DNA from 2 places in the Nocardioides sp. NPDC127514 genome. Region 2 is predicted to be linked to the other one. Evidence: riboswitches for the same ligand, from Rfam matches in the RefSeq annotation. Region 2 holds a riboswitch; the other holds the start of a gene.
The links. Region 2 has a riboswitch for cyclic di-AMP ahead of ABTX24_RS25925 (C40 family peptidase). Riboswitches for the same ligand answer to the same signal wherever they lie in the genome.
Positions count from the first base shown of each region.

Region 1: linked by a shared signal. The riboswitch ahead of ABTX24_RS02875 (C40 family peptidase) and the one ahead of ABTX24_RS25925 (C40 family peptidase) in region 2 are both predicted to bind cyclic di-AMP.

Region 1 covers NZ_JBEORF010000003.1:29,407-34,768, forward strand. Annotated here, with positions in the region: gene ku (non-homologous end joining protein Ku) at 1-688, opposite strand, end outside; gene ABTX24_RS02860 (ATP-dependent DNA ligase) at 799-1,767, shown strand; gene ligD (non-homologous end-joining DNA ligase) at 1,767-2,684, shown strand; gene ABTX24_RS02870 (response regulator transcription factor) at 2,699-3,379, shown strand; cyclic di-AMP (ydaO/yuaA leader) riboswitch at 3,607-3,769, shown strand; gene ABTX24_RS02875 (C40 family peptidase) at 3,772-4,587, shown strand; gene prfB (peptide chain release factor 2) at 4,711-5,362, shown strand, end outside.
Region 2 covers NZ_JBEORF010000038.1:41,889-47,250, forward strand. Annotated here, with positions in the region: gene ABTX24_RS25910 (APC family permease) at 1-14, opposite strand, end outside; gene ABTX24_RS25915 (NYN domain-containing protein) at 97-1,362, opposite strand; gene ABTX24_RS25920 (hypothetical protein) at 1,486-1,668, shown strand; cyclic di-AMP (ydaO/yuaA leader) riboswitch at 1,765-1,943, shown strand; gene ABTX24_RS25925 (C40 family peptidase) at 1,961-2,947, shown strand; gene ABTX24_RS25930 (hypothetical protein) at 2,986-4,188, shown strand; gene ABTX24_RS25935 (M48 family metallopeptidase) at 4,185-5,362, shown strand, end outside.

The DNA of each region.
Region 1 (5,362 bases), on a different contig from region 2:
CCTCGCCGCCCTCGATCTTGGCCTTCACCATCTCCTCGACGGCGCTGGCGTAGTCATCGGAGAACTCCTCGGGATGGAAGTCGCCCGCGAGGGTCTCGACGAGCATGTTGGCCATCTTGATCTCGGAGTCCTTGATCTCGCCGGCCTCGACCTTGAAGTCGGGCACGCGGATCTCGTCGGGCCACATCATCGTCTGCAGCACGATCACGTCGCCGTTGTCGGTCGGCCGCACCCGCAGCGCCGCGACTGTGGTGCGCTGGCGCAGCGCGACGGTCACCAGGGCGACCCGATCGGCCTCGAGCAGCGCCTGGCGCAGCAGCGCGTAGGGCTTGATCCCGGTGTTCTCCGGCTCCAGGTAGTAGCTCTTCTCGAAGAGCATCGGGTCGATCTGGTCGCTCGGCACGAACTTCTCCACCGCGATCTCGCGCGAGGAGGTCGTCGGCAGGTTGGCGAAGTCGTCGTCGGTGAGCACGACCATCTCGCCGTCCTCGGTCTCATAGCCCTTCGCGATCTCGGAGTAGGGCACTTCCTCGCCGTCGATCGAACAGATCCGCTGATAGCGGATCCGGCCACCGTCGGACTGGTGCACCTGACGGAAGGAGACGTCGTGGGACTCCGTCGCCGAATAGAGCTTCACGGGCACGCTGACCAGCCCGAACGACACCGCGCCCTTCCAGATCGCACGCATGGTGACTCCCTCCGTAACGGCAACGTCTTGCCCAGTATCTGCCGTATTCCGTTTTCGCGGTACCCCTTAACCCCACGCGTCACACGGCCTCCTGGAGGCAAGATGGACACATGCGGCCCATGCTCGCCACGCCCGGCGCCCACGTTCCCCCGGGGGAGGAGTGGGTCCATGAGGTCAAGTGGGACGGCATCCGGCTGGTCGGAGAGTCCGAGCAGGGACGTACGCAGACCCGCCTCGCGACGCGCAACGGCAACGACGCGACCCCCGCCTGGCCCGAGATCGCGACCGGGCCGACGCGCGACATCGTCGTCGACGGTGAGGTGATCGCGCTCAACGACGCCGGGCTGCCCGACTTCCGGGTGCTCATGGACCGGATGCACAACCGCGACGTCCGCCGGGCGGCGCGGTTCGCGGAGCGGATACCCGCGACGTACATGGTCTTCGATCTGCTCCGGCTCGATGGGCGGCTGCTCATCGAGGAGCCCTGGGCGGAGCGCCGCAAGATCCTCGAGGCGGTCCATGCCGACGGCGATCTGGGCTCCTGGCAGGTGCCGGCGACGTACGACGACGGCCGGATGCTCCATGAGGTCACGAAGCAGCAGGGGCTGGAGGGGATCGTGTCGAAGCGGCGCGGAAGCCGCTACCGGCCGGGGGAGCGGAGCAAGGACTGGATCAAGCTGGCCCACCGCTACCGGGCCTCGCTGGTGGTCGGCGGCTGGCGACCCGAGGTGGGCACCGAGGGCGGCACCGAACGACTCGGCGCCCTGCTCGTCGGGCAGCCGACGCCCGAGGGCCTGATCTACCGTGGGCGGGTCGGCAGCGGCATCACCGGCAAGCGGGCCCAGCGGCTCGGGGAGCTGCTGCGCGAGACCAGCCGGAGCCCCTTCGCCGGACCCGACGTCGATCCGGACGGGGGAGTGCCGTCGCTGGACGCTCGGGGCACCCACTGGGTCGAGCCGCTCCTGGTCGTCGAGGTGGAGACCCACGGCACTGCTGTCGCGTCGGCGAGCTACAAGGGCCGGCTGCGACAGCCGAGCTTCATCGGCATCCGCGAGGACATCGAGCCGGAGGATCTGTGATGGTCGAACGAGAAGAGGTACGCGTCGAGGTCAACGGCCGGGTCCTGACCCTGACCAGCCTCAGCAAGGTGCTCTATCCACGCACCGGCATGACGAAGGGCGAGGTGCTCAACTACTACGCCCAGGTCGCGCCGGCGCTCCTGCCGCAGCTCCAGGACCGTGCCGTGACGAGGATCCGCTGGCCGCACGGCGTCGGCGACATGTCGTTCTTCGAGAAGAACGCACCGGCCGGCACGCCCAGCTGGGTCCGTACGGTCATCGTTCCGACAACGGGATCCCGAACCGCCGACCACAGGGAGGGAACACTCACCTTTCCGATCCTCGACAGCCTCGCCGCCCTCACCTGGGCCGCGAACCTCTCCGCGCTGGAGCTGCACGTCCACCAGTGGACGGTCGGCAGCGACGGCACCCCGGCAGGCGCGAACCGGATCGTGATCGATCTCGACCCCGGTGAGCCGGCCGGCCTGCAGGAGTGCTGCGAGGTGGCGCTGCTGGTGCGCGAGGCGCTGGGCGCCCGTGACCTCGCCGCGACGCCGGTGCTCAGCGGGAGCAAGGGCGTGCACCTGTACGCCGCCCTGCCCGAGCCTGTCGAGCCGGACGTCGCCACGGCGCTGGCCAGGGAGATCGCCGAGGACCTCCAGAAGGCGCACCCGAGCAAGGTGACCGCGACGATGACCAAGAGTCGCAGGTCAGGCAAGGTTTTCCTGGACTGGTCGCAGAACTCGGGATCGAAGACGACGATCTGTCCCTACTCGCTGCGGGGCAAGGGGATCCCCACGGTCGCGGCCCCGGTGACCTGGGACGAGGTCGCCCAAGGGGCCGAGGATCCGCTCGCTATCGACCAGCTCGGACCTAACAATGTGATCACGCGCTTATCTGAAAGGGGGGATCTCTTCACAAGCCCTACGGGGCTGTAACTATTGTTCTCTTCATGTCGAACTCCGTGCTTGTCGTAGAAGACCAAGAGGACATCGCTGCTCCCCTGGTGCGCACGCTCCAGCGTGAGGGCTATGACGTCACCTGGGTCGACTCCGGCAAGAAGGCGCTGGAGCTGCTGGCACCTCCGTACGACGCCGAGCTGGTGCTGCTCGACCTGGGCCTTCCGGACATGGACGGGCTCGAGGTCTGCAAGGCCGCTCGCGACAACGGCTACGAGGGCGGGATCATGATCCTCACCGCCCGTGACGCCGAGATCGACCTGGTCGTGGGGCTCGACGCCGGTGCCGACGACTACCTGGCCAAGCCGTTCGCGCTGGCCGTCCTCCAGGCGCGGGTCCGCGCCCTCCTGCGCCGCTCGGGCCCGGTCGAGCCCGGCGCCGACGACGACGCCCTGCGCATCGACGTGGCTGCCCACCGGGTCTACGCCGGCGAGCGCGAGGTGACCCTGACCGGCAAGGAGTTCGCGCTGCTGGCCGTCCTGGCCGCCTCCCGCGACAAGGTCGTCTCCCGCGACCGGCTGATGGCCGAGGTCTGGGACGAGAACTGGTACGGCTCGACCAAGACGCTCGACGTCACCGTCGGACGCCTGCGCCAGAAGCTCGAGGCAGCCGGTGTGCAGGAGAAGGTCGTCGCCGTCCGCGGCGTCGGTTTCCGTCTCGAAGCAGCGGAGTAAACGCAAGTTCGACACGGTGTCATACGCGTGTTCAGTGCGTGAGATGTTTCACAAACGACGGCAAAGTCACGCGTGAACACGCCGTTTGTGCTTCAGATTCGGCCATTCGGGATTGGATCCGTTCCAGATCGCATGTCACCTTGGATGAGCCGTGCAGAACGCACGACCGGCCCCGGTACACGCCGAATCCTGTCCCTCCGGACGCCGGCCCCTACTACTGAACCCCCTTTACCCTCACACTCAGCAGTACGTATGGGACAGGAGCGGGGGACCCAAGTTCCACGCGACTAACTCGGACGGTCGCTTGGGGTGAAGCCATCGCCACGATGGCCGGGCAACCTTCTAGCCCGAACCCGACAGCTCACCTCGCAGGCGTGGGAAGGAACTCACGCATGTCCAAGTCCGTATCTCATCCTGCCCATCGAGGCGCGCCCCGCCCGTTCCGGTCGCCGAACGTCTCGATCGCCCGGACGATCGCAGGATCTCTCAGTGGCCACGGCAAGCTCCTCGGCCGCATCACCCTCGCCAGCGGCATCGCCGCCGGTGCCCTGGTGGCAGTCCCCGCCGCCAACGCCGCGCCGGCCTCCCATGAGACCACCTCCGTCGAGTCGGCCGTCGAGCCGGCCAAGGTGGTGGAGGCTCCGACCCTGGAGGCCTCGGCCACCCCCACGGCGATGCTCACCGACATCAAGCAGCTCGAGAGGGCTGTCGAGGTGCAGGAGCGCAAGGCCGAGGCGGCCCGCAAGGCCGCCGAGGCGAAGCGCAAGGCAGCGATCGCCGCCAAGAAGGCCGCGGAGGCGAAGAAGAAGGCCGAGGCCGAGGCCAAGGCCTTCGCCGCGAGCCAGGAGGGCAAGATCGAGCGCGCGATCAGCGTCGCCTCGGAGCAGATCGGCGACCCGTACGTCTGGGGCGCCACCGGTCCGAGCTCGTTCGACTGCTCCGGCCTGACGCAGTACGCCTTCAGCGCCGCCGGCATCGAGCTCCCCCGGGTCTCGCGCGACCAGGCGGCTGCGCTGCCGACGATCCCGAACGACCAGATCCAGCGCGGCGACCTGATGTTCTGGGGCAGCCCGGTCTACCACGTGGGCATCTTCCTGCGCTGGGAGAATGGTCAGGCGATCATGCTGCACGCCCCCAAGCCGGGCGCGTCCGTTCGTGAAGAGGCTGCCTGGGACGGCTGGTTCGCCGGCTCGACCCACCAGGCCTGAGGCTTCTCGGGACCCATATATCCCCCTGGCGCTCGCCCTCCGGTTCCCCTACCGGAGGGCGAGCGCATATTTGCGGGGTCGGCGAATCGGGCGGCGAACCACCGGTCAAGTAACCTGTAAGACGTGGCAGGCCCCGAATTCGACACCGAGATCAAGCAGCTCCAGGCAACGATGCAGACCATCGGCCAGGTGCTGGACCTGGACGCGATGCGCAAGGAGATCGCCGACCTCGGCGAGCAGGTCGCCGCGCCCGACCTCTGGGACGATCAGGACAACGCCACCCGCGTCACCGGACGTCTCTCCCTGCTGCAGGGCGAGCTCAACAAGTTCACCGAGCTCCGCACCCGCATCGAGGACCTCGGCCTGATGGTCGAGATGGCCCAGGAGGAGGGCGACGCCGATTCGCTCGCCGAGTCCGAGGCCGAGCTGGGCCGGGTGAAGAAGGCCGTCGAGAGCCTGGAGATCCGCACCCTGCTCTCGGGGGAGTACGACTCCCGCGAGGCCCTGGTGACGATCCGCTCCGGCGCCGGTGGCGTCGACGCCGCCGACTTCGCCGAGATGCTGATGCGGATGTACGTCCGCTGGGCCGAGCGCAACAAGTACCCGGTCGAGGTCTTCGACACCTCCTACGCCGAGGAGGCCGGGCTGAAGTCCGCCACCTTCGCGATCCACGCCCCCTACGCCTACGGCACCCTCTCCGTCGAGGCCGGCACCCACCGTCTGGTGCGGATCAGCCCCTTCGACAACCAGGGCCGTCGTCAGACCTCCTTCGCCG
Region 2 (5,362 bases):
AGGGTGTGCCGCACGCGCTGGTCTCCCACTCCCGATGATTCGAACGTCGGGAGAACCTATCGAATCAGGCCGGTGTGGCGCAGGAAGCCTGCTGGATCAACCGAGCAGGGGCGAGAGCGAGGAGAGCGGGACGGTGCGGGCGCCGGCGCGGCGTACGTCCTTGACGACCTCGGCGTCGTCGGTGGCGACCAGGATGACGCGGCCGGCGGGCTCGGCGTCGACGAGGTCGCGGATGACGTCGTCGGCGATGACGCCCTCGGGGGAGAAGAGGACCTTGACGCCGCGAGGAGGCACCGCGGTGGGACGTACGGATGCGGAGTGGGCGTCGAAGACGACGGTCGTCTCGGCGCCGGTGCGAGCGGCGATCGGCGCGATCGCCCGCAGCAGCCGCAGCCGCTGGGCGTCGAGCGCCGAGTCGGGCCACAGCGCCTTGGAGACGTTGTAGCCGTCGACGATCAGCCGGACCCGCGGCATCGCCAGGAACTGCTCGAGGTGGGCGCTGCTGGTGACCCCGGCACCGGCGGCGGCGTCAGCGGAGGCCAGCTCGGCCTCCACCCGCTCGCCCGGGGTGCCGGTGACCGGCGGCAGCGCCAGCTCGCGACGCAGACCCCCGGCCGCGTCGAGCAGCGTGTCGAGCAGGAACCGGGCGCGCAGCGAGGCGTCCTCGCGGTCCGTCTTGGACGTACGCCGCTCGGCCGCGGCCTCGCGTTCCAGCTTGTCGATCTGGCTGCGGAGCTGCCGCAGCTGGCGGTCCCGTGCGGCGAGCTCGTCCTCGGCGCGGGCGAGCGCCGTGCGGGCCTCGGTCAGGGCCTCGTCCAGGCCGGTGCCCGCCTCGCGCGCGGCAGCCCGGGCCTCGCCGAGCTTGCGTCGCAGGGCGGTGTTGTCGGCCTTGAGGTCGTCGAGGCGGGCCTTGCGGTCGGCACGCACCTCGCGGAGCTCGTCCTCGGCCGCGGCGAGCTTGCCGCGCAGCCGGGCCACCTCGGCGTCGACCACCGGAACCGCGGCGGCCTCCAGCCGGTCCAGGGCCTCCTTGAGCGAGACCTCCCAGCCGTCGGGGCGGATGAGCCAGACGACCGCGGCCGCCTCGGCCGGATCGTCGGGGAGGACCACGTGGTCGGCGGAGCCCTCGGAGACGTACGCCGGCCGCAGCTGGCTGCCGACCTTCTCCCGGACCTCGTCGTCGCTCTCGAGCACCGAGGCGATCATCGCGCCGCCGGCCTTGGCCCGCCGGGCGGGCGCGAAGTCGGCGATCCGCTTGAGCGCGGGCGGCAGGCGCACCACGTCGGGAAGCACCCCGGCCGTGAGCGCGACGATGCGCCCCCGGACCGTGTCGGGGAGCGTCGCGTACGCGGAGACCTCCATGTGCCAAGTGTAGGGACCCGGTCCGCGATCGCCGCCTGGAATACCGTGCTGCGATGGTGATGACACGCCGGACGCAACCGGACGAAAGCAAAAATGTCGGTGCTCGGTGAGACCGTCACTCACATGACGACGAGAATCGACTGTGACACCTGCCTCGTGCGCGGTTTGGCGTGCCACGACTGCGTGGTCACCGTGCTTCTGGGGCCACCGCCGGAGCTGACCATCGAGGACGACGAGCGCCGGGCGCTCGACGTGCTGGCCGAAGGAGGCCTGGTCCCGCCGCTGCGCATGGTGGAAGGGATGTAGCCGAACTTTTGGGCGTGGGTGGTTGGCAGGTGGGGGATGCCGTCGGCTAGTGTGCGCAGGAACTTGGCGCTCGTGGAAGTGGGTCAACCGGCCCACGCGAGTGTCGCGCTTAGTCCAGGCCCGCTTCGGGGCGGGCCAGGAGCCGGGGAACCACACCGATCATCTGGGGTGTATCCGCCGCAAGGGCGATCTGGGAGACCAGATCGAGGAGCGGTGGTAAGGCAGGTCGTGCCTGAACCCGTCAGCTCACCCGGTAGGCGTCAACGACTACACACAAGGAGACCGTCCGCTCGTGACACGCGACCGGAAGCGACTCATTGCCGGAGCAGCCGGCATCGCCGCCATCGGAGTCGCCGGGATCATTCCCGCAGCGACCCCCGCCCAGGCAGACCCTGACATCGACGACGTTCGCAAGAAGGTCGACAAGCTCTACACCCAGGCCGAGGCGGCCAACGAGGACTACAGCAACGCCAAGCTGCGGCTGCAGGACCTCAAGGACCAGCTCGAGGACCTCAACTCCGACGAGAAGCGTCAGAGCAAGGAGCTCGACAAGATCCGCGCCGAGCTCCGTGACTCCGTGCTGCGGCAGTTCGAGGGCTCCGACGTCTCTGCCGTCGGCCAGGTGATCACCTCCGAGGACCCGCAGGAGTTCCTCGCCGGTCTCTCCACCGTCTCGTCCTACAACGCGCTGCAGGCCGACCTCCTCGCTCGGTACAACACCGAGGCGGAGGCCCTCCAGGTTCGTCGCGAGGCCACCGAGGACGCCAAGTCCCAGATGGCCAAGATCAAGACGACCATGCAGCAGAAGAAGAGCGAGATCGACAAGAAGTACGAGGCGGCCCAGGCCGAGCTCGACGAGCTGGAGGCCGATGAGCTGGAGGAGTTCCAGTCCACCGACACCAGCATCCCCTCCAACCTGCCGCCGCCCTCGGGTCGCGCCAAGGTGGCCGTCGACTACGCCCTCGCCCAGGTCGGCGACGCCTACGTCTACGGCGCCACCGGCACCGAGTCGTGGGACTGCTCCGGCCTCACCATGGGTGCCTGGGGCCAGGCCGGCGTCTCGCTCCCGCACTCCTCCTCGGCGCAGTACAGCAGCGGACCCCAGGTCTCCCGCGACCAGCTCGCCCCTGGTGACCTGGTCTTCTACTACAGCCCGATCAGCCACGTCGGCATCTACATCGGCAACGGCATGATCGTGCACGCGTCCAACCCGAGCACCGGTGTGAAGGTCTCCCCGATGGACGAGATGCCCTACACGGGCGCCGTCCGCCCGGGTTGAGTTTGACCCAGCACCCCGAAGAGGCCGATCGTTCGCAGGTGCGAACGGTCGGCTCTCTTCTTTCTCGCCCGGCCCTGATCGGGGCCGCGCTGGTGCTGGTGATGCTGCTCGCCGGGTTCGTCGGCTGGCGGCTCACCGGCGGGGGCGAGTACGTCGCCCCGACCCCGAGCAGCGCGCCGGTCGTGCGCGCCGACACCGAGGGTGCCCGGGCCTCGCTGGATGCCCTGGTCGACGGCGTACGCGACGGGGCGGAGCCCGAGGGAGAGGACGCCGCCTCGGTGGCGGTACGCAACGCCCGTGCCATCGGCCTCGGGGACGTCACCGCGAGGTACGTCGCCGAGTCGGGCAACGTGGAGCCCGACGGCTCCTGGACGGCCGACGTCGAGATGTCGTGGCGCAGCCCCGGCGACCCGGCGCTGACCGAGGAGCTGAAGGTCGGCTTCGACGCCGAGGGCGCGATCTCCGGTTTCTCGGCGGCCCAGGGCACCCGGCTGCCGCTGTGGCTCAGCGGCCCGGTCGAGGTGCGCCGCACCGGCTCCACCCTCGTGGTCGCCCAGGCCTCTGCCGAGGTAGCCGACCGCTACGCCGAGCTGGCCACCACCGCCGTCGCCGGGGTCCGCAAGGTGATCCCCTGGAAGAACCCGCGCCTGGTCCTCGAGGTGCCCGCAAACGGCCTCGACTCCGCGCTCGGCGCGCAGCCCGGGACCTACGCCGCCGTCGCGGCGGTGACCGCGACCGTCGACGGGTCCACGAAGGCCGGGACGCCGCTGCACGTGTGGGTCAACCAGGGCGTCATCGGTGACCTCGACGCCCCCGGCGCCCAGATCGTCATCACCCATGAGGCCACCCATGCGGCCACCGACGCCGCGACCAACACCCGTCGGCCGATGTGGCTGGTCGAGGGCTTCGCCGACTACGTCGCGCTCCGCGACACCAAGCTGCCGCTGTCCAAGACCGCCGGCCAGATCCTCGCCCAGGTCCGCGAGAACGGTGCCCCCGACCACCTCCCGGGCAAGGCCGAGTTCAACACCCGCTCGGAGCACTTCGGCGCCGAGTACGAAGCCGCCTGGCTCGCCTGCGAGGTACTCGCCGAGGCCGGCGGCGAGCAGGCCCTGGTCGACCTCTACGAGGAGACCGGACGCGGCATCGGCCTGGAGAAGGCGCTGCAGGCCGGCTTCGGCTTCGGAGAAGAGGAGCTGACCGCCCGCTGGCGGACCCATCTGTCACACTCGGCTCGATGAGTGGGGCGGAAGTGAGTGCAACGCGACGTACGTCGTGGGTGGTTCTCGTCCTCGGGGCGGTGGCGTTCGTGGTGCTCGCCTGGGCGTTGATCCCGTGGCATCCATACCCGGGCGGCGCGCTCGACCTGCCCGACGAGCGTGACGTGTTCACGCCCGAGGAGCTCGAGCGGATGCTGGCCTACTCCGGCACCGCTCGCTGGATCAGCCGGGCCTCGCTCCTCGTTTCTCTGACCGTCGCCTGTGTGCTCGGGTTCACCTCGCTCGGCCGGCGTCTGGTGGCGAGACTGCCCGGACCATGGCTGCTCCGGGTGGTGCTCGCCGTCGCCGTGGTCACGCTCCTCGGCTGGATCGCGACGCTGCCGTTCGGGGTGGCCATCCACCGGCTGCAGATGCGCTACGGGCTCTCCCGGCAGGCGTGGGGACCCTGGCTGGGCGACTCGCTGCTGAACCAGGTCGTCGGCATCGTGACCACCTCCGTGGCGCTGCTCGCCCTCTTCGCCTGCATCCGCCTGGGTCGGCGTTGGTGGCCGGCGGTCGCCGCCGCCCTGGTCGCTGCTCTGGTGGTGGTCGGCTCGTTCATCTATCCGGTCGTCATCGAGCCGCTGTTCAACGACTTCGAGTCGCTGCCGCGCGGCCAGTTCCGGACCGAGGTGATGGCGATCGCCGAGCGTGAGGGCGTCGAGCTCGACGACGTCCTGGTGGTCGATGCCTCCCGGCGTACGACCTCCCTCAATGCGTACGTCACCGGCTTCGGCTCCACCCGCCGCGTCGTCCTCTACGACAACCTCGTCGACTCGCAGCGGGGCGCCGCCGCGCGCGGGGCGGTCCTCTCCGTCGTCGCCCACGAGCTCGCCCACGCCAAGCACGACGACGTCCTGGTCGGCACGGTCATCGGCGCCGCCGGTGCGGTCGCCGGCGTCGGTCTGCTCGGCCTGCTGCTGTCCTACCGGCGCCAGGACGAGTACGCCACTCCCGAAGCGGTCCCGATGCTGATGGCCGTCTTCGCGCTCGCGAGCGTGCTGGCGATGCCGATCCAGAACGGCCTCAGCCGGCACGTCGAGGCCCGCGCCGACGTCGAGGCGCTCCAGGCCACCGGCGACCTGGAGTCGTTCACCCGGCTGCAGCACGACCTCGGTGCCCGCTCGCTCTCCGACCCGTCACCGCAGGCTTGGTC